One region of the Furfurilactobacillus sp. W61-4 genome, then DNA from elsewhere that is predicted to be linked to it. Evidence: predicted binding sites of a transcription regulator. Region 1 holds the regulator's gene; each other region holds the start of a gene.
The links. Region 1 encodes NrdR, which represses ribonucleotide reductase genes. Its sites were predicted from a motif close to ACACNATATATNGTGT; they were not measured.
Positions count from the first base shown of each region.

Region 2: nrdH (glutaredoxin-like protein NrdH) is a predicted target of NrdR. The motif match lies at 2,083-2,098, and genes of this name have one in related genera.
Region 3: pnuC (nicotinamide riboside transporter PnuC) is a predicted target of NrdR. The motif match lies at 1,991-2,006, and genes of this name have one in related genera.
Region 4: AC27FN_RS03170 (deoxynucleoside kinase) is a predicted target of NrdR. The motif match lies at 4,052-4,067, and genes of this name have one in related genera.

Region 1 covers NZ_BAAJNZ010000001.1:452,850-458,552, reverse strand. The annotation lists gene polA (DNA polymerase I) at 1-642, shown strand, start outside; gene mutM (DNA-formamidopyrimidine glycosylase) at 669-1,538, shown strand; gene coaE (dephospho-CoA kinase) at 1,539-2,144, shown strand; gene nrdR (transcriptional regulator NrdR) at 2,202-2,678, shown strand; gene AC27FN_RS02250 (DnaD domain protein) at 2,706-4,073, shown strand; gene dnaI (primosomal protein DnaI) at 4,073-5,008, shown strand; gene AC27FN_RS02240 (NCS2 family permease) at 5,313-5,703, shown strand, end outside.
Region 2 covers NZ_BAAJNZ010000002.1:88,965-94,667, forward strand. The annotation lists gene AC27FN_RS03730 (acyltransferase family protein) at 1-831, opposite strand, end outside; gene AC27FN_RS03735 (nucleoside deaminase) at 866-1,378, opposite strand; gene AC27FN_RS03740 (class I SAM-dependent methyltransferase) at 1,375-1,989, opposite strand; gene nrdH (glutaredoxin-like protein NrdH) at 2,214-2,447, shown strand; gene nrdE (class 1b ribonucleoside-diphosphate reductase subunit alpha) at 2,531-4,696, shown strand; gene nrdF (class 1b ribonucleoside-diphosphate reductase subunit beta) at 4,743-5,702, shown strand.
Region 3 covers NZ_BAAJNZ010000004.1:210,673-216,375, forward strand. The annotation lists gene AC27FN_RS06730 (aldose epimerase family protein) at 1-1,053, opposite strand, end outside; tRNA gene AC27FN_RS06735 (tRNA-Arg) at 1,411-1,482, opposite strand; gene AC27FN_RS06740 (hypothetical protein) at 1,650-1,871, shown strand; gene pnuC (nicotinamide riboside transporter PnuC) at 2,212-2,970, shown strand; gene AC27FN_RS06750 (glycoside hydrolase family 65 protein) at 3,088-5,403, opposite strand; gene AC27FN_RS06755 (Fur family transcriptional regulator) at 5,696-5,703, shown strand, end outside.
Region 4 covers NZ_BAAJNZ010000001.1:628,510-634,212, reverse strand. The annotation lists gene AC27FN_RS03185 (pseudouridine synthase) at 1-712, shown strand, start outside; gene AC27FN_RS03180 (NAD(P)H-hydrate dehydratase) at 902-1,735, opposite strand; gene pepV (dipeptidase PepV) at 1,866-3,284, shown strand; gene AC27FN_RS03170 (deoxynucleoside kinase) at 3,388-4,023, opposite strand; gene mscL (large-conductance mechanosensitive channel protein MscL) at 4,156-4,542, opposite strand; gene AC27FN_RS03160 (2-hydroxyacid dehydrogenase family protein) at 4,676-5,638, opposite strand.

The DNA.
Region 1 (5,703 bases):
ATTACTGGCGACCATAATTTGCAGGAAGCGTTTGTTGAAGATGAGGACATTCATGCGGCCACGGCGCGACGAATCTTTGGTCTTAGTTCCGAAGATGAGGTAACACCACTGATGCGGCGCCAAGCGAAAGCCACCAATTTTGGGATTGTCTACGGCATCAGTGATTATGGGCTCTCACAAAATTTGGGTATTTCTCGCCCGCAAGCAAAACAGTTTATTGACACGTATTTCCGCGAATACCCGGGCGTTAAAAAGTATACAGAAGAAATTGTTGCTAAAGCAAAGGCTGATGGCTACGTAGAAACGATTACACATCGGCGTCGATATTTGCCGGATATTAATTCGAAAAACTTCAACCGTCGTTCGTTTGCGGCGCGGACAGCGATGAACACGCCGATCCAAGGCTCAGCTGCCGACATTATCAAAATTGCTATGATCAAAATGGAGACGGCCCTCAAACAGGCTGGCTTAAAAGCGACGATGTTGTTACAGATTCACGATGAACTCGTGTTCGAAGCACCTAAAACAGAAATCGAAACATTGACGCAATTGGTACCCAAAGTGATGGATTCAGCGGTGAAACTGGATATTCCGTTAAAGGTTGAAAGTGCTCATGGTGCCTCTTGGTATGAGGCAAAGTGATCTTGTAGTTGTTAAGGAGGGGTGAGATGCCTGAGCTACCAGAAGTTGAAACGGTTCGTCGAGGACTAACTAAGCTAGTTGTCGGACAAACCGTTACCGATATCGATGTGTTTTATCCAAAGATGATTTTAAACGGTGAAATAGCCTTCAAAAGGTTGTTAATCGGTCGTAAAATTACGGCGATTGATCGACGAGGGAAGTATCTGCTTTTTCGATTCTCAGATGGATTAACGATGGTGTCTCACTTGCGAATGGAAGGTAAGTTCTTCGGTGCACCGGCAAATACACCGGTTGACAAACACACCCATGTTATTTTTCACTTTGATCATGGTGATGACCTGTGGTACAACGATACGCGTAAATTTGGTCGAATGGTCGTGGTAGACACAGGACAAGAGAACCAAGTTGGGGGTTTAAAATCATTGGGCCCGGAACCGACACCGGCAACCTTAACAATCGCGTACCTAGTTGATAAAATGGCCAAGAGTCGTAAAGCGATTAAGACGTGGCTATTAGATCAAAATAACGTGGCGGGATTGGGAAATATCTATTGTGATGAAGTTCTTTGGTTAACCAAGATTCATCCCGAGCAACCAGCTAAGACGTTGACAAAAAAACAAATCAGTGCGCTTCGCGAAAATATTTTTTTAGAGTTGGATCAAGCGATTAAAGCGCACGGCACAACGGTTTTTACGTATAGTGCTTTTGGTCATGCTGGTGAATTTCAGAATCAACTACATGCTTATGGTCACGTAGGACAGCCCTGTGAACGGTGTGGGGCGACAATGGTTAAAATCAAGGTCGCCGAACGGGGCACCACCTTTTGTCCGCAAGAACAAAGGTTACATTTGTCTGATCAACAGGTAGCAAGTAAGCCGAAACGGGGCGCTAAATAAATGACCGTCATTATTGGACTAACAGGTGGGATTGCGACGGGGAAGTCAACCGTGGCCCGTTTATTTGCTGAAGCCGGCTGTTATGTTGTTGATGCAGATCAGCTTGCCCGACAAGCCGTACAGCCCAAGAGTCTAGGATTACAAAAGATTGTTGAAGCGTTTGGTCGCGAGTTACTCACGGACACCGGTGAATTAGATCGTAGCAAGTTAGGCAGTCTAGTCTTCAATGATCCAGATCAAATGGCAAAATTAAATGCCATTGTTCAACCGATTATTCGAGATCTAATCAGACAGGCACTGGCAAACGCAAAACTGACTCGGCCACGAGCAATTATCCTTGATGCACCGTTGTTATTTGAACAACACTATGAATCGATGGTTGATCTAATCGTGGTGGTGACCGTGCCTGAAAACGTTCAAAAAGCCCGGTTAATGGCACGTAATCATCTGAGTGACGCTCAAGCGCGTGCGAGGATGGCGAGTCAAATGCCGTTGGCTGACAAGGAAAAAAAGGCCGATTTTGTTATTTCCAATATTGGTACCATTGAAGCGACAAAACAGCACGTGGTAAAATTACTTGATCATTTAAGTGATTTTTCACGTTAACTTGAGCGACTTATCGCAATTAGGAAGTGGCAATGAATTAAAGGAGTTTTATAAATTATGCAGTGTCCACGCTGTCATCATCAGGAAACACGCGTTGTCGATAGTCGACCGACCGCTGAAGGTCAGGCAATTCGACGACGGCGAGAATGTGAAAAGTGCGGTTTTCGCTTTACAACGTTTGAACGCACTGAAGTCGCCCCTTTACTGGTAATTAAAAAGGATGGAACACGCGAGGAGTTTAATCGAGATAAGATCCTACGAGGAATTATCCGCTCAGCTGAAAAACGTCCTGTGACCATGGAACAAATGAATCGGGTCGTCGAGAATGTCGACGCGCAAGTCCGCTCATTAGGAGAGAATGAAATTTCAAGTCAACTGATTGGTGAATATGTCATGAACGATTTGGCAGACGTGGACGAAATTGCTTACATCCGATTTGCCAGCGTTTATCGTCAGTTTAAAGACATGGGCGTCTTTTTGGACGAATTAAAAGAAATGGTTGACCGAGATAAAAAAAGAGACACCAATCATTAATTAAGTGATGGAAAGGAGTTGCAAACGATGGCCGATACTTTGCCAACTTTAACACCGCGTGCAGGTTTCATCGTGATCAACCCCAGTCGCGATCAACTAACAACCAATGTCTGGCAGCGCTTGTATCAACCGATATTGGGTAATAATGCGTTTGGTTTATATAATGCATTGCAAACTTTCATCAGTGAGCAACCACAACTATCTAATCGCCGCGTTCACAGTCAGTTGTTAAGTTGGACCGACTTAGACTTGCCACATTTTCAGGCAAGTCGTCAACGCCTTGAAGCGTTAGGATTGTTAAATTCATACTATCAGCAGGATGCATTAGGCGATTTGTATATCTATGAATTGCATCAACCATTAGCTGCGGATACCTTTTTTCAGGATGATTTATTGAGTGTGTTGTTATTTCAATATGTCGGCCAAGCCCGGTATACCGAGCTTCTTGACTATTTTAATGCGAGCCGCCTCAATTTGAGCCGCTTTAAAAACATTTCTGCAGACTTTTTAGATGTCTATCACGTTGGTGACCAGCAGTTAGCGCAGCGACCGGCTCAATTGGTTGACTCGAAACAATCCGCGCATCAACCACGGGTGACTAATGCGCCGTCACTGGATTTTCATTTATTAGGTGAGTATCTAAAACGAGAATCGGTGGACCTCACAAGTGTTGATGCTGCACAAGATTTGCTTCAAGCTGAAGCATTACTCTATGGGTTAAATGAGCGGGAATTGGCCAACTTAGTTGTGAAAGCGACTAGTGTGACCACTAATAGATTTGACCCCGACCGTTTTAGAGCAATCGTGGTTGATCAGTTTCAGCAACTGCGCGCGCAGACAGCCGACTCGGTGCCATCGTCGGCCTCGTCTCAAACTGATAGTCAGGCAGCTCCAACAAGTGCACAAGCACCTGACGAATTGCACGCGATATTAGCAGCGGTCAAGGCATATGCTCCTGCTGACTTTCTGGCGGTTTTAAAACAAGAAAAGAATCAATATGTAACGAGCGGTGAGCAACGAGTTTTAAGTACCTTCATGCAACGCCAGTTATTTGCTCCCAGCGTTGTGAATATGCTGATTTATTACCTAATTGCCGATCGTGATCAGAATGTGTTGTATCAAAATAGTGTTGATCGCGTGGCAAATGATTGGGCGAAAGCTAAGGTTCAGACGCCGGAACAAGCGGTTAAACACATGCAAGCATTTGCGCAAGCGCAGGCGACTCGTCAGCAGAGTCGATCTGGTAACCGACCAACTAAATCACGAGAACAATTACCCGATTGGAACCAAACGGCCGGTTCATCTGCTAACAGTGATGGCAATGCAGCTGATGAAATCGCTCAATTACGGCAACGTTTATCCAAGGCTAAAGAAAGTCAGGAGGATCGGTCATAATGCAAGATCTGGGAAAATCCATGCGCGATCTATTAAATCGACAGAATCTTAATTCGGATTATCAACAGCTGATTGCCAATGCGGCAAATGATGGGGAAGTCCAGTCCTTTATCCAAACCCATCAAGCGGAATTAGCTGATGATGCCTTAGAGCGCAATGGGTCTAAACTTTATGAGTTTGTTAGTCAACGTGATAAGGTCCGAGCTGGGGCCCAAGTGTTTGCACCAGGGTATGAACCCCGGTTAGTGGTCAGCGATCATTATATTGAGGTTACTTATGTTCCAACAGAGGCGACGCTGTTAGCGCAAAAGCGTTCTTTATTAAAGAAGCGAGTGCATGCGGTTTCGATGCCCAAGATGATCGAGCAAGCCTCCTTTAGTGACTATGATGTGGATGGTGACGAACAACAACGTAGCGATGCTTTGCGTCAAGCAATGCAATTTGTGGCCGACTATTCGCAAAAACCACGCGTTTTTCATCAGGGATTATACTTTTATGGCAATTTTGGCGTGGGGAAAACCTATTTATTGGGGGCCATTGCCAATGAATTAGCGACCTTGGGTTATCAAAGTACGTTAATGCACTTCCCGAGTTTCGCCGTTGAAATGAAACGATCGATTGGAGAAAACTCAGTCGCCAAAAAGGTGGACGCGATCAAGCAAGCACCGATCCTGATGATTGATGATATTGGCGCTGATTCGATGAGCTCTTGGGTGCGAGATGAAGTCCTGGGTGTTATTCTGGAATACCGAATGCAAGAAGAATTACCAACGTTCTTTACTTCTAATTTTTCAATGCAATTATTAGCCGATCAGCATCTTTCCATTAATCAACGGGGGGAGACTGAGACAGTCAAGGCGGACCGGTTAATGCAACGCATTCGCTTCTTAAGCCATGAGGTTTTAGTTGCTGGGCCAAACCGGCGACCACAGTAAAAGAATATTTTAATGAGAAAAGCAACCGTTGGGCGTCATAATCAGCGATTGCTTTTCTGTTTGTTTGGAAATTTCTGTGTTTTAGAGGAACGAAATCAGAAACGTTCATAAACTGCCAAATTATTTCAAAAAAGCGACGAGGTTGTTCGTGTTTCGTGGAAACCGGTTCGTGTTTTACTTTAAAAATCAGAAGTAGTATGATTTATCTCGTGGTTTCATAAAACATATCCGAACATTGAGGAGGTTCAATGTTTGAATAATTCAGAGGAGTGCTATTGTGAACGAAAAGCTGAATCATTACTTTATGATTGACGAGTTACATACGACTGTTAGACGGGAAGTCTTGGCCGGATTTACGACCTTCATCTCGATGGCCTATATTTTGTTTGTTAATCCCAGTGTGCTAGGAGCTGCGGGTGTTGATAAGGGCGCCGTCTTTACGGCGACAGCCCTAGCTAGTGCGATCGGTTGTGTGTTGATGGGGGTGTTGGCACGGTATCCAATCGCGACAGCACCTGCATTAGGAATTAACGCTTTCTTTGCTTACTCTGTCGTGATTGGGATGAAGGTTCCCTGGCAGACAGCAATGGCAGGAGTGTTCGTTGCTTCACTGATTTTCTTAGTCATTACAATTTTTAAACTACGGGAAATGATTATCAACGCAATTCCGTCGGATCTTAAATACGCCATCTCTA
Region 2 (5,703 bases), on a different contig from region 1:
ATACACTGCTAAAACACTAGAAGCTATTTTGTTAATACTTCGAGAATTCCTTTGAGGAAATTGCAAAACAAGTAAAAACAAGTTGGAAGCCAAAAGTGTTGCCAAAATGTCTGTTGTAAAGTGAGCTGCATGCCCGAAAGGAAAATGAACCATTAGCATCATCAAGACCGATAAAATATCTATCACATAGATCACGAAGATTGATAAAACTAATGCCTTTGTTTTTAGCTCACCTATGTGTTCTCTTTCAAAGCTAAAAAGTGCGCCGATCGAATAATTCCCTATTGCCAAAAATACGTTATTAATCAAACCGTTACCCATTAAGTCGAACACAAGCATGAAAATAACAACCAAGACGAAAAGATAGACATCACGCCTATTTAAAGAACGAAGTAAAAAATTTAGGAAAGGAGTTAAAAACATTAGAAAAATATATGCACTAATAAACCAGTAGGCATTCGTTGAAATTGGAAGTAGCGACTTAACAAGCTGAATAAAAGAGGCTCGACCCAAGCACCATAAAATTAATGTCACAGTAAATAAATAAAATACTGTTTCAAACCAAATACTCACAGCTTTCTGAGTGGATTTTCTTAACTGGTCAAGTATAGTCTCAAAACGCCTTATCATAAAATAACCAGTGATGATAAAAAAAGCCGCCGCCCCGGCTGGCCCCAAAGGATCAAAGGACAGAAATATAATTTTTTTAAAAATTCCGGTCCCCTCTAAATTCCAATTTCCAAATAGAGAAAAGTGAGATAGAACGATCATCACTATCGAAATAATTCGTAGTATCTCAATATTAGAATTTCTTGTCGCTTTAGTAGTCATATTTATTTCCTCCATAAATTAAAACATTCAACGTTTAATGTGATCGCGGCTTAGGCTGACCATGTCCCGCCCGAATTGCTCTAAAAAACGCTTGCATCAAACCACTAGCAGCTTCAGCCATGACGCCTTCATGGACCTCAACTTGATGGTTGAACCGCCCATCCTCCAGCAATTGGTAAAGCGAACGCACCGTTCCGGCTTTAGGGTCACGGGCGCCAAAATAGACCGCACCAACCCGCGCATTAATGATTGCGCCACTACACATCGGACATGGCTCAATGGTGACAAATAACTGACAGTCCGACAAACGCCACGTTTTTAACGTGTGATTGGCTTCACTGATGGCCATTATCTCAGCATGCAAAGTGGCATCTTGGGCATGCTCCCGCAAATTATACCCGCGACCAACGATTTGACCGTCGTGCATCACGACCGCGCCAATAGGAACTTCGCCCACACTACCGGCAATTCGTGCCTGTGTTAAAGCTTCCTGCATGCCAAAATCAATCTGGGCGTCTGTTAATTCAACATTTTCAGGATGACTCATCTTGCCGACTCCGTCAAAACTGACCGCAAGATATAGTAGCCTTTATCTTTTTTGACCACTTCACAATTACCAAACGTCCCAGCCATTAGTTTCTTTGCCGATGGCGCACCTTGCTTTTTTTGTAGGACCACCGTTAAAGCACCACCAACAATTAAATGATCCTGGGCACCCGTGATCATATCATCGACAATTTGCTTGCCGGCCCGCACTGGTGGATTCGTTAAAATCGCTGCGTACCGTTCGGTGACGGCTTCATACCGATCTGACGTAAAAATATGGGTATTGGTTAATTGATTCTGGACCGCATTTCGCTTGGCTAATGCTAGCGCACGCTCGTTAACATCAACTAAATCAAGTTGTCGCTCGGGGTAGGCCGCCGCCACCGCTAGCCCAATTGGGCCGTAACCACAGCCAAGATCTAAAACCTTACCTGACGGAACGTGGTCTAGATCAACGGTACTTAATAAAACGCGTGAACCATAGTCAACCGTGCGCTTTGAGAAAACCCCGTTGTCCGTAGTAAAGCGTAATTCGTGACCTAATAATTGAAAATTCCACGTCGCTTCGTGGTGGACTGTCTCCGGATTTGGCGTATAATAATGATTATTCATTGCTTGTCATTGACCTCATTTCTGATTTTATTTTACGGGATTGACGTTCACTTGCAACGCGAAAAAAAATTAAAATCAACCAGCCTTACTCGCACACCATATCTTGTGGTCATCTTCAAAAAGACGACACAAAATGTGGTGTTTTTAGTTGCATTTACGGTGGCAGACTTTATACTAATAGTCATCAAGAAGTAATTTACACCTGCAGAGAGGAAGTGGCCATTATGGCTAAAGTAACGGTTTTTACGAAGGATAATTGCATTCAATGTAAGATGACAAAGCGTTTCTTGACCGAACACAACGTGGAGTTTGAAGAACGTAATATTAATCAACACCCTGAATTAATCGACTACTTAAAGGGTCGCGGTTTCCAAGCAATGCCGGTGGTTGATGCGAATGGTTTAGATGCTGTCTCTGGTTTCCGACCAGACGTACTAGCTCGCCTCGCGACTGCCTAATCAAGACACAAGTCGTAATTTCTGGCGCACGTGATCGTTGCGTGCGTCTTTTCTTTTAACAAAAATCTGGAGGCGTGGCTGGCATGGCTTTAAAAGACTTAACTGATGTGACTTATTACGACCTAAATAATGAGATTAATATTCCGGTGAACGGGCAAATTCAGCTCGACAAGGACCAACAAGCCCTCGATGCATTCATCAATGAAAACGTCAAACCAAATACAATGACGTTCGGTTCGTTGCGAGAACGTTTCGACTATCTACTGGATCATGAATACATCGAACGAGACTTCTTCGAAAAATACGACTTTACCTTTATCGAAAAGTTATATGACTACTTACGCGCACAAAATTTCCACTTCAAGACTTTTATGGCCGCTTATAAATATTATGCGCAATACACGTTACGGACCAATGATAACCAGATCTATTTAGAAAATTTCATTGATCGAGTTGCGATGAATGCCCTTTTCTTTGCAGACGGCGATGAGCAACTAGCCATGGATTTGGCCGACGAAATCATTCATCAACGTTACCAACCGGCCACCCCTAGTTTCCTAAACGCCGGTCGGGCCCGACGCGGTGAGTTGGTCTCGTGTTTTGTCCTATCTCTAACCGATGACATGAACTCAATCGGCCGGGGCATCAACTCTGCGCTTCAGTTGTCTCGGATTGGTGGCGGGGTTGGCATCAACTTGTCAAACTTACGAGAAGCTGGCGCCTCCATCAAAGGCATCGCTAATGCTGCTTCAGGCGTCGTCCCAGTCATGAAGTTGCTGGAGGATTCATTTTCCTATTCGAATCAATTAGGGCAACGCCAAGGTGCCGGGGTCGCTTATTTGTCCGTCTTCCATCCTGACATCATCGGCTTTTTAGGAACGAAGAAAGAAAATGCTGACGAAAAAGTGCGGGTCAAGACACTCTCGCTAGGGGTTACGATTCCGGATAAGTTCTATCAGTTAGTCGCTGACGATGCCGACATGTACCTCTTTTCACCGCAAAGTGTCGAAAAAGAGTATGGCACACCATTCTCTTATGTCGATATCACCAAAGAATACGACAACCTGGTGGCCAACCCAAACATTAACAAAAAGAAAATTCGCGCTCGAACTTTGGAAACAGAAATCAGTAAGTTACAACAAGAATCTGGCTATCCATACGTGGTTAACATTGACACGGCTAACATGCACAACCCGATTGATGGCAAAATCATCATGAGTAACTTGTGTTCTGAAATTCTCCAAGTAATGACGCCTTCAACCCTAAATAACAAGCAAGAATATGAAGTTTTGGGTAAAGATGTTAGTTGTAATCTTGGTTCTACTAACATCGTTAATTTGATGGCTTCACCTGACTTCGGTCACTCCGTTGAAGCGATGGTTCGCGCCCTCACCTACGTCACTGATCATAGTGATATTGATGTGGTGCCTAGTGTACAATATGGCAACGAGCAGAGTCATGCGATTGGTTTGGGCGCTATGGGATTACACGCTTACTTTGCCAAAAATCATATGCAATATGGGGATGAAGATGCCTTGGATTTCACCAAAGTTTACTTCATGCTGCTTAACTATTGGTCACTAAAAGCCTCCAACAAAATTGCTGCTCAACGTCATCAGACCTTTGGTGGTTTTGAAAAATCCGATTACGCAAATGGCAGTTACTTTGACAAGTACGTCAGTGAGGATTGGGGCCCTAGCCGCCAAAAAGTTGCCAAGCTATTTGACGGGATCTTCATTCCCACTAAGGCCGATTGGGCTGCGCTAAAAGAAGCGGTTATGACGGACGGTTTGTATCACCAAAACCGCATGGCAATCGCACCAAATGGTTCCATTTCTTACATTAATGACACGACAGCCAGTCTAAATCCGATCGTAAACCGCATCGAAGAACGACAAGAAAAGAAGATCGGTAAGATTTATTACCCAGCTCCATATCTTTCTAATGACACGATGCCATATTACAAATCTGCTTATGACATTGATATGCGAAAAGTCATTGATGTGTACGCCACCGCACAAGAACACATCGATCAAGGCATGGCCTTAACCTTGTTTATGCGATCAACCATTCCAGCCGGCCTATACGATTGGAAAGCTGGTCGCACCGATAAAATGACCACGCGGGATCTTAACATTCTTCGTTACTACGCTTGGAAAAAAGGTTGTAAGTCGGTTTACTATGTCCGGACATTCACGGATAATGATGGTGAAGTCGGCGCTAACGAATGCGAAAGTTGCAGTATCTAAAAGTTAATCCAACTTAAACAACTGCCAGCGAGTAAGGAGAGTTTTTATGGAAAACGGTTATTACAAGGCCATTAACTGGAATCAAGTCTCAGATGAAATTGACAAAGCAACCTGGGAGAAGTTAACTGAACAATTTTGGTTAGACACACGGATCCCTGTTTCTAATGATATGGACGACTGGCGCACCTTAGATGACGATCATAAATGGGTCGTCGGGCACGTCTTTGGTGGCTTAACCTTGTTAGATACCTTGCAGTCTCAAGATGGGATGGCTGCCTTGCGTCGTGACGTGCGAACGCCTCACGAAACGGCGGTCTTAAACAACATTCAATTCATGGAATCCGTCCATGCTAAGAGTTATTCCACGATCTTCGAAACACTGAACACGCCTGATGAAATTGATGAGATTTTCGATTGGAGTGATTCGGAAGACCTGTTGCAAAACAAGGCCAAACGGATCTACACGTTGTATCACGATGACGAAAATCCGCTGAAGAAAAAGATTTCCAGTGTCTTCTTGGAAACATTCTTATTCTATTCCGGCTTTTACACACCGTTGTACTACCTCGGCCACAACAAGCTAAACAATGTGGCGGAAATCATTAAATTGATTTTGCGGGATGAATCCGTGCATGGTACTTACATCGGCTATAAATTCCAGTTAGCCATGAAAGACCTAACTGACAACCAACAGCAAGAACTCAAGGATTGGATGTACGACTTTTTGTACTATCTTTATGACAACGAAGAAAAGTACACCCACCTAGTTTACGATCGAGTTGGCTGGGCCGATGACGTCTTAAAGTTCATCCGTTACAACGCCAATAAAGCGTTGATGAATTTAGGCCAGGAGCCACTCTTCCCTGAAGGCGCCGAGGATGTCAATCCCGTCGTCATGAATGGGATCTCCACTTCCACCTCCAACCATGACTTCTTCAGTCAAGTCGGTAACGGTTACCGACTCGGAAACGTTGAAGCGATGGACGATAACGACTACAAAATCTAAG
Region 3 (5,703 bases), on a different contig from region 1:
ATTAGCCGATTTCAACTGCCGGTATTGGTAACTAATTTCATACGTCTGCTCGGCTTTGGCAGGCAAGACAATATCGCCAAAACCGTCATGATGAATCGCATCAGGTAACCACTGCGCCTCCATCGCTAATGCCGTAAACGGATGACTTGCCTGGTAGGCTTCATCTTGATCGTAACCAAGTGGATCTGCAGTAAAGATGACCAGACCATCGCGGTTCGAAAATACATCCAATGCTCGTCCACTAACAGGATCGCTGACCGTGGCGATTGGCTGCTTTTGATCACCATTAACCCGATAGGCATCATCGAATTCACGGCCGCCATTTTCTGTCGCTAATTTTGCCAATTGATCTGTGATCGTTGCCGTCTTAGTGAAGTCATAAGCGGTATCAGTGACTTCTACCAAAGCACCAGTTGGCACTTTATCACTGCCTAAACGGACGCGCTGATGGCCATTAATCCACAGCTGTTGCGTACTTAACGCAGCCTGATCGGTCACATTGAAGTAAGTGTGGAGCGTCGGGTTAAACAACGTCGCCGCTGTACTATTACCAGTAATTGACCAAGTAACCCGATCCTCATTGGTTAACGTATAAGTAACTTTAACCTGCATATCGCCGGGAAAATGATCGACGTCCCCGTCGACGGCCAACGACAATGTCACCGAAATCTGATCATCCTTGGTTTGATGACCAGCAATGTCCCAAACCCGGTCAGAAAAGCCATGATATCCGCCGTGAAGCGTATTTTGATTTTCATTTTGATCACTGTGATAGGTTGTTCCATCAATCTCGTAGGCTGCGCCACCAATACGACCGGCGACACGCCCCACCGTCTTGCAAACGTAAAATGGCGTCGCTTCATAGTCACTCAATTGGTCGTACCCAACCAACAAATTCGCCTGTCCACCGTGACCAGTAGGGACATCGAAGCCCTGCCATGTGGCACCTAAAGTTAAAACCCGAATTGAAACACCATGATCATTAGTTAACGTCAGTTGATCAACCGTTTCACCATTCTTCAATGTGCCCATTGTCTTCTGTTCAAAATTCATTTGTCTTCGGCCTCCACTTTTTTAGTAAAGTTTACCAAAATCAGTATAAAGGTTTATGAAAACGTTTACAACATTCTGCCTGCATCCCGACCAAATTGTTAAGCAAACCTTGGTTAACATGCTAGACTTTGAGCGAGCCAGCCGAGTTGATGCTGAACATCAACCTAGCGCAAGACTTTACCGGCGGAAGTAGCTTCCGAACTTTGCGAAAGCGTAAAGCCCACCTTTCGATGTCGTCTAGTTGGTAACCAAAAGGCCACGAAATCAACAAAGATAAAAATAACATAAAAACAGGCTAAACCCCTACACAACAGGAATTTAGCCAGGTAAACAACATATAAACAAAGGTGTTAATAATGCGCCTGGAGGGAATCGAACCCCCATTTCAAGAACCGGAATCTTACGTGCGATCCATTACACTACAGGCGCAAATCCATCTAACTCAAAGAGTACCTTACTATATTAGCGAACTACTTTTGAAAACACAACCCGTTATAACGACTTTTCTCAAGAAAAATTGGTCATTTAGAAGCACATAATTATCATTCACATTTATTTCTTGTTATGGTGAATCACATAGTAAGGAGGACAAACCTATGATTACAATCTTTCATAACGAACTAGGTCATCATCGCGTTCACTTTCCCAAAGGGAAGTACATTACATTTAACTTAGTCCATCCCAGTCCGACCTCCGCTTACCGGATTGAAATTTTAGACACAAATCTGATCGGTCTAAGGAAGCTTCAAGTGCGCTTTAGCCATTTGGGCCAAATTTTACAAATGCGCGAACCACAACTCAGCTTTCAGCTGATCTAGTTCTAATCAAGCCTGGTTTCTCAGCCCCTCAATCGCCCCCCAGTTGAGGGGTTTTTATGTGCACCAAATGAGACTATCAATTTATTTGACCACAAGATATAGATTTTTTAAATTTATTTTTACAATATCTTGTGTTCAACTCATAATTGGTTCAGTTCATGTCAGGACATCGTTTATCGCCTCATTTAGTCAATAAAATGCTATATACAATAAGCAGTTTAATCGCATTTTTATTTTATAATCAGGGATGCTAAGATACTTCTCGTGCGTTTTTGATTTCATGATTTTTTTCATGTCATCACCACAATATAAAGCAAGGGGAGATCTTTCTATGCATCAAGTGACAAATTATTTCAAGTTTCTCGCACATCAATTAACAGGCTGGCACACTGCTTCATATTGGCTATTCGGTTTTTCGCTAGGGGCTCAAATCATGACCCTCGTTTCTAACCCATTTAGTTGGGTTAGCTTAGTTACTTTTATCGGAACAACGCTTGGTGTGCTATGCATCTTAGCAATCAATCAGGCCAAAAGTGTCAATGGCCTGTTGGGTATCTTGTCCGCTCTATGTTTTGTCTACGTTGGCTTTGCCGCCAAGAATTATTTGTCAATTGGTGAACAACTGGTGTACATGCTCACTTTAGATCTACCCGTCTTAATGAGTCCGTCTTGGAATCAAAATATGGTCAGTAAGATTCGCTCATTTACTTGGCAAACAACCTTCATTGCTATCCTGGCAACCTTGCTAACATACGGTTTGTCTGGCTTTCTCATCGGTACCTTTACTAATGACCCGCGGCCCTGGATTGACGCGATCTCTTTTAGCATTTCAGCTTGTGCGGGTGTCATTTGCTTTTTACGCTTTAAGCAGCAATACCTGTGGTGGGTAGCCTCAGGACTGGCACAAATGGTTCTGTGGGCCGTTTCATTCCGCCAAGGTGACGCTACATTAGCAATGTTTGTCAACAGCTCGGTTTATCTGATCAATGACTTTCTGGCCTTTACGATTTCCCCATGGTACAACAAGAAAAATCAAGCGGCTCAAGCCAAGCTCGAAACAGCTTACTTTGCCGAGCACAATGCCGTGCATAATAATTAACTTAATAGGACTCACTCATCAATCTTGATCAATAAAAAATGATCCCATCAGCGCGTTGCATACCTTTGCACCGCAGTATCTGAAAGGATCATTTTTTGATTTTATCGTTCTGTCACATTACTTATCCACTAAGTCTACAACAACTGTTGGCGTCGTTTCTTTTAGCGTCACGGTCTGGTCATCACACGTTAATGTCAGGCCATCACCATGTATTAATGTAAACTGAGCCTGACTGCGCGTGACGCGGACTTCAATCTGTTCGCCACGATATTTAATTTTAAAGCCCAGTCCCATCCATTGCGTCGGCAAATGTGGACTGAACACCAAGCCCGCCTTAGTTCGCTGCATGCCAGCAACGCCAAAGACCATTTCCATCCAACTAGCGCCCATATTGCCCACGTGAATGCCATCTTGGGAATTACCTTGACTGTTATTTAAGTCGGTTAACATCGATTCGGCAATGTACCGGTAAGCTTTATGATGGGCGCGGATTCGGTTGGCTAGGACACTGAAAATCGCGCGGGATAGAGATGAGTCGTGGGTGGTAATTGGTTCATAATAATCAAAATCTCGTTTGAGCTGTTCAATATCTTGATCCTCAGGGAAGAGAAAATCACTCATCAAAGTATCTGGCTGTTTATTAACCTGATGGCTATACAGCCGCAAAGGATGATAGTGTAACAACAGTGGATAATCATCCCGTGGCGTTTGGTCAAACGGCCAAATCGGCATGTTAAATGCACCATCGTCTTGCATTTTAACGCCTAGTTCCTTGTCGAACGGCAAGTACATTTCATCAGCGCTGTGGGAAAAATCAGCCAATTCTTTATCTGTGACGCCCAATGCCTCTAATTTCTCTGAACCAGTCGCCTGCAATTTTTTGGCAAACATTACTGCCAGTCTCAGATTATGTTGTGCAAGTCGATTAGTATAGTAGTTATTATTCACTAATGCCGTATATTCATCAGGACCGGTGACTTTATTCAAAACAAAATGGCCACCCTGAGGGCCATCGACCCCAAAACTCCCCATCCGTTGCCAAAAGCGGGCCGTTTCTAAAATTATTTCAAATCCCGCCTCTGCCAAGAAGGTTTGATCATCAGTTACCGCCACGTATTCGGCCACCGCATAAGCAATATCTGCATTAATATGCATCTGGGCTAAACCGGCTGGAAAATACGCTGAAGCCTCTGAACCATTAATGGTTCGCCACGGAAATAACGCCCCGCTATCTAATCCGTAATCACGTGCTTGTTGCCGAGCAGAATCCAGCGTCTGAAACCGATACATCAGAATCTGTTTGGCACGATCGGGATCCGTATAGATAAATGCCGGCAGCATAAACATTTCAGTATCCCAGAAATAATGTCCCTCATACCCAGCGCCGGTGAGTCCTTTAGCTGGAATGCTCGTATGACCATCATGACCAGCAGATTGATGCAAATGGAATAGATTAAAGCGAATTCCCTTTTGTGACTCTGGGTCCCCTTCAATTTGAATATCTGCATCACGCCAAAAGGCTTGCATCTGTCGCGCCGATTCCGTGAATAGTGAAGAAAAGGAATGATGTTCTAGATGATCATTAGCCTCTTTTAAATAAGCCGCATGATTCATCGCGACATCCATCAAACTATGAATGTCGCCGACGGAATAACCAAAGTCAAAGGACTCCGCTAAACCCTGTTCCAAATCGAGATCCATCACATAACGTGGCATACCGTCATTCTGGTCAAAATGAACGAGTGAATCTTCACCCAAATAACGCCACATCAAGACTAATCCTAGCTGCGAACGCTGGGTGGTAATCTGCATTGCTGGAAAATCCGCGCTTAAATACTGTCGATCTAACCCATTTTTACGCACCACCGCCCGTGGGTCACTTTCTCGATCAAAAACTTGATCAATGTAAGGATGTTGCTTATAAATCTTCACTGCGCCACTAAAATTCAGTGGCCGAACCGTATAGCTTTCACCGAAAATCGCATCATCAGCTTGTGAGGCAAACGTAGACAATGAAAGTTGCAGCATCTTGCCCCCCGGTGTCGTAATCTCAAATAACTCATTTAATAATCCGGTTTCTAAATCAAGGTTTTTATCCACTAGTCGGGTCGTAAAGGTCACTTCATCGGACCGTTGACCATCAATTTCGATCACCAGATACCGTGGATCAGGCAACTGAGCTATTGTCTGATTATTTTCTGGATAGCCAGCGTACTTTTCGCCATAAGAAATTTGGCTGAGATCATAAAACCCATTAACAAATAAACCAGGCATACCGGTGGCCAACTGCGAGTTCCCCTGTAGCGGATCACTGGCCCTGACCCCCAAGTGACCATTGGCTAGCGCATAAATTGTTTCTAAAAAGGCTGGATTGTGATCACTCAGATCCTGCAAATGTAATTGAAACGTTCGTTTTTGTTCACTAATTGCCATGATTATGTCTCCCGGACCGTTTTGATGACCCCATCATAAAGCAAATTTTCTTCAGTGCAAAACTTAATGCGACGCAATTTCATTTAACACTTTAAATGAACAGATTAACTTTCCCGGTTGACGCCGACTTACTGTGACTTAACTAACTAGGTATAGCGTAGTTACGCCTAATCCCTTCGTCAATCAACCGTTTTTATTCCTAAAAGTGTCCGTTTTAGCAGCGATCTATTGGCTTTTACCCGTTAAAGTGGTTTAATATAAGTTTAGAAATAATCTAAGAAAGGAAATCGCCATGGCAGA
Region 4 (5,703 bases), 180 kb from region 1:
TGAAATGCGCGTCGCTACCCGTCGGCAAACGCGCCAATTGATTAAAGCCGGGCATGTCAGATTGAACGAGCAATTAGTCACTCAGGCGCGTCAAAGTGTTGATCCAAATGGTGATGTCGTCACCGTGGGGGGCGAACGGGTCATTTATCAACCGTTTGTGTATTACTTGATGAATAAACCAATTGGCGTCGTTACCGCAACCACTGATGGTCAGGCAACGACAGTCATGAATCTAATCAACGCGGCCGATTTTCGCGATGATTTGTTTCCCGTGGGGCGCTTAGACAAGGACACGACCGGGGCGCTCTTAATTACGAATGATGGCGAGTTGGGACACCGCTTGACGAGTCCCAAACATCACGTTTTAAAACGGTATCGAGCCACGATCACTGGCACGTTGTCGGCTGATGACGTTGCCAAAGTTGCTGCGGGAATTACCTTAAAAGATGGGACGCAGTTGAAACCTGCTACGCTAGCCGTTGGCGATCAGGACTTAGCGCTAAATCAGACCACGATTCGGCTGACCTTGGCGGAGGGCAAATATCACCAAGTTAAACGGATGGTGGGGTCTTTGGGACAACGGGTGGTTGCCTTAGATCGAGAAGCGTTTGGACCGCTAACGATTGGGACTGGCGGCCTATTGCCGGGTCACTATCGGGCGTTGACAGAAGAAGAGTTAGCGGCGACCAAACGAGCTGCTAATTTAGAATAAGATGAATTGGCTTTAAAAAAGTGGCTGCTGAAGTCGATTAATAACGAGCCAAAAAGCGAACCTCAATTGATGACATTGTCATCAGTTGAGGTTCGCTTTTATGTGAGTGCATTGTCCTGTATTTTCTGGTGGATAACAGGATGTCTGTGAAATTGAGCAGCGTTGGCCCGGTATTTAAATTGGCTAAGCTTAAGCTTGGGGGAGAGAATATTGCTTCATATACCAAGGAATTTCTTCACTGATTTGGGTCGGCAAGACGACGTAAGCATTGTGAGCTAAATCATCTGCAATCTGGCTGTGGATAAACACAGCTGATAAGACGGCATTCAATTGATTGGCAAATTGGGCGGTGAAGCCACCAACCATACCAGCTAAGGTATCCCCCATACCACCTGTCGCCATCGCTGGTGTCCCCCCAGGATTTTCAAATGTTTGATCTTTAAATAGCACTTGGGTGTGATGCTTTTTTAAAACGATTATGCCACCGAGTTGTTGCGCTAAGCGAGTGTTGTTGGCGGCTGTTTGTTGGGAAATGGTCAGACCTGATAAGCGCTGCCACTCCATCTCGTGAGGGGTAAAGATTATTTTTGCTTGTGGCAATGGTAGATCGTGGCTTGCGATTAGGTCAATCGCAGATCCATCAATGGTTACCGACTGTTGCGCACTGACAGTTGCAAAGACAGCTTGTAAAATCTTTAAACTAGCATCATCTGTGCCTAACCCGGGACCAATGACGACACTGTTAGCAGCTTCGGTAAGTTCACGCAGCAAATTTAATTTGTGAAAATCAACGACCATCGCTTCTGGCATTCGCGCATGCAGTGCCGTAATATTCAGCGGATCGGTGAGCGTGGTTGTTAGGCCGGCCCCAGCATAAATTGCGGCGGTCGTGGCCATAATGATCGCCCCACCATAACGCGCATTGCCACCAATTAACACGACACGGCCATAAGTTCCCTTGTGACTGTCCGCCGGTCGTGGCCGGATTGTTTGTCGAAGAATTGCTTCAGTAATCGGTTGAATTGCCATCGTCAAGCACCTCTTTCATCACGACTTTATGTCGAGTATAGCATTCTCAGTCATCATGACCGTGTTTAGCACTTAATTTATGCTAAACTATGGCATAATGATGAAAAGAAAAGGAGCAGGGTAAATGACAGATTGGCAAGCAGAAGTAGCACAACGTAAAACAGATTTGATGACCGACTTACAGACGATGTTAGAAATTCCTAGTGTGCGTGATGATAGTAAGGCCACCGATGACGCACCACTTGGGCCGGGACCAAAAGCCGCTTTAGAAACATTTTTAAGTTTGGCTAAGCGTGATGGTTTTCGAACCAAGAATATTGATAATGTGGTTGGATATGTAGAGCTTGGTGACCCAGATGCTAAAGAAACACTGGCTGTTTTGGCGCATGTGGATGAAATGCCAGCTGATACTGGTTGGGATACTGATCCGTTTACACCAACCTTAAAAGATGGACGTTTATATGCTCGGGGTGCTTCTGACGATAAGGGCCCCGGAATGGCCGCTTATTATGGATTAAAGATTGTGTCCGAACTCGGCTTGCCCCTCAAGCGCAAGATTCGTTTTATTATTGGGACAGATGAAGAATCCGATTGGACGGGGATGAATCGTTATTTTGAAGTTGAGCCAGCGCCAACCTTAGGCTTTTCACCAGATGCAGAATTCCCAATTATTAACGGCGAAAAGGGAAATATCACGTTGAAAGCAACGTTTGACGGTGGTCAAGAGGCTGAGGCCGATAACACGTTAATTTCCTTTGTGTCCGGTGAACGAGACAATATGGTGCCCGCCCAAGCGGATGCAGTGGTGGCTAGTGGCGACAATGAGGCCTTGGTCAGTGACTTTACGGCCTTCTTAGATCAGGCCCCTGTCACTGGTGAAGTGACCATCGAGGAAGATGGGGTTCACCTGCATGTCGACGGGAAGGCTTCTCACGGCGCGATGCCTGAAAATGGGATCAATGCCGGGACTTACTTAGCGGCCTTTTTAGCTGGCCAAACTTTCACTGGTGCAGCAATCGACTTTTTAACGTTCGTGCGCGACGATGTTCACGATGATACAGTCGGTGCACATCTAGGTGTTGCCATCACTGACGCGGTCATGGGTGCTTTGTCACTGAACATTGGGATTTTACGCTTTGCTGGACAAGCAGGTCAGGTAACTTTGAACTTCCGCTATCCTAAGAATACGACTGCTGAAGCACTCACTGATGCGGTGGTAAAGGCTGCTCAAGCGCACAATGGCACGGCTAAAGCTGGTCGGGCGATGGTGCCACATTACGTGGACGCCGAGGATCCGATCGTTAAGACCCTGTTAAACATTTACCACGAACAGACCGGCTTACCAGCCAAAGAAGAAGTTGTTGGCGGTGGCACGTACGGTCGGTTGATGAAGCGGGGCGTTGCCTTTGGTGCCATGTTCCCAGATACACCTGATACGATGCACCAACCCAATGAATTTATTCCGGTGGACGATCTATACCGAGCTGCCGCGATTTACGCACAGGCCATTGCTGAATTAGGTAATCAAACGGATGCTGATTAGTTTGAAATTTTTACCGGGCTAGTCACCTTAATAACAAAATAAATCCCCCACAACCGGCTTAGCTTCGAGCTGTTGTGGGGGATTTATTTTGTTATTGAAAAGATTAATGGCGAATTGCCGCTAGATGTTCATCAATTTCGGCTAAGACTTCTTGGATGTTTTTAGGATCCTCTAAGTCGTATTTTTGCAAATCAACCTTCATTTTTGGTGAGGCATCATATTCGCGGTACCAATCCTTGTAAGCGGACCACATCTTGTAGTAGTAGTCGCGTAGACCTGGGTCGTCATCAAACTGCTCGTAATCACGACCGCGTTTTTTAATCCGGTAGAGGATCGTTTCAAAGTCGGTTTCAGAATAAACCATTAAGTCGGGTGCCTTCTTCGGCAACTCTTGCAGCTCATTCATCATATTGTCGAGTAATTTTAGGTAGACATCAAGTTCAGTATCCGAAATGTTGCCTTCCTTGTTGTTTTCTTTTGTGAATAAGGCGTCTTCGTAGATTGACCGGTCGAGGACGTTATTATCGTCCGCCAACGCTTGCTTGATCATTGAAAAACGTTTATTTAAAAAGAAAATCTGGAGCAGAAAACCGTATTGCTTCGGATCCTTGTAGTATAGGGGAAGGACCGGATTATCACCAACCGGTTCAAAAAAAGCTTTCGTGTGTAAGTGATCTGCGATTAATCCAGTCAGAGTGGTTTTACCAACCCCGATCATGCCTGCGGTAATTATCACCATGATATCTCCTCATTCAAGTTTTTTAACACTACCACATATAGTACAACATTTTGCGGCTGGCTACCGGATGTATTGCTGACAATTCATTGAATAAAAGAGCGCCAGACAAGGTGTCTGACGTTCAAAAAAAATTTATTCCTTTGGTGCGTGGTCGTTAGCTGCTTTTAACTCGTCCCGAATTTCCATCAACAGCTGGTCTGTTTTGGTATCTTCCGCTTGATCGGCTTCTTTTTTGGGCATAAAACGATTGATCGCCTTTACCATGAGGAAGACAACAAACGCGATGATCAGAAAGTTAATGATCGCATTGATGAAACTACCGAACCGAAAGCTGGCGCCACCTAGTTTAACGACCCAACTGGAGAAGTCGATGCCGCCAGTAAATAAGCCTAGGAGCGGATTGATTAACGTGTTTACCAACGACTTAACAATCGCGGTGAAGGCGGAGCCAATGATCACCCCAACGGCTAGGTCGATCACATTGCCTCGCGCAATAAATGTTTTAAACTCTGACCACATACTCGATAAATCCTCCATTTTGTCAATTGACGATCATGAAAATTGCCAATTTGGTTTAGATTTATTGTAGCGAATGCAAGCAGTTGTGACCAGTCTGCTGATTAAAATAACGCCTTTACTGCGGGATTTTTGGTTACGGGTTAACGATGAATTTGGCTTCATGCCCAGCATCTAATGCAATGACGTTGTTGGCCACGATTTCAGCCATCGCGTCACGGGCTTCGACCGTTGCATTACCGATATGCGGTGTTAATACGACATTATCTAATGCTTTGAAGCCATCCGCGACATGAGGCTCATCGGTATAAACATCGAGGGCTGCGCCAGCAAGTTGATGATTTTGCAGGGCTGTTAGTAAGGCTGCTTCGTCAATAATTGGGCCTCGGGCCGCATTAATTAACACGGCACTAGCTTTCATTTGAGCCATTGCATCAGCGTCGATGAGGTGACGGGTTCCATCCGTCAGTGGAACATGGACGGTAATGATATCAGCGGCACTGAGAATTTCAGGGACCGTCGCGTAGGTCGCGTCTAAGGCGAGTTCGGTTTCACTCGGCAATGGTTTACGCTGACTGTACAAAATATGCATATCAAAAGCATGGAGACGTTTAGCGACTGCTTGGCCAATGCTGCCCATGCCAATAATTCCGACTGTTTTACCGGCAAGTTCGTGGCCTAAGAAAAATAAGGGAGCCCAACCGGTAAAACCAGTGCTGCGCATGAGTCGGTCACCTTCAGCAATGCGATGAAGCAACGCCAGAATTAAGCCAACCGTGACTTCAGCCGTCGATGTTGTGGAGACTGCTGGGGTGTTGGTGACCAGAATGTGATGCGCCTTCGCACTAGCAATATCGATGTTATTGAATCCAGCGCCATAATTAGCGATCAATTTCAAATGTGGTGCGGACTCAATAATGTCGTTGTCGACTTGCGTTGATAATGCGGTGATGAGAAAATCTGCATCAGCCACGGCCGTTTTTAATTGATCATGGTCAATTAAACCATCACCGGTGTAAGCATTAACGGTCAAACCGGCATCGTGTAGCAGGGCACTTGCCTTGTCGGGAAGTGGTGCAGATACGAAAACTTTACTCATAAGGATTCACTTCTTTCATTTTTTTAACGTGTCACATTGATTCGACTTAACTATACACCACGAAA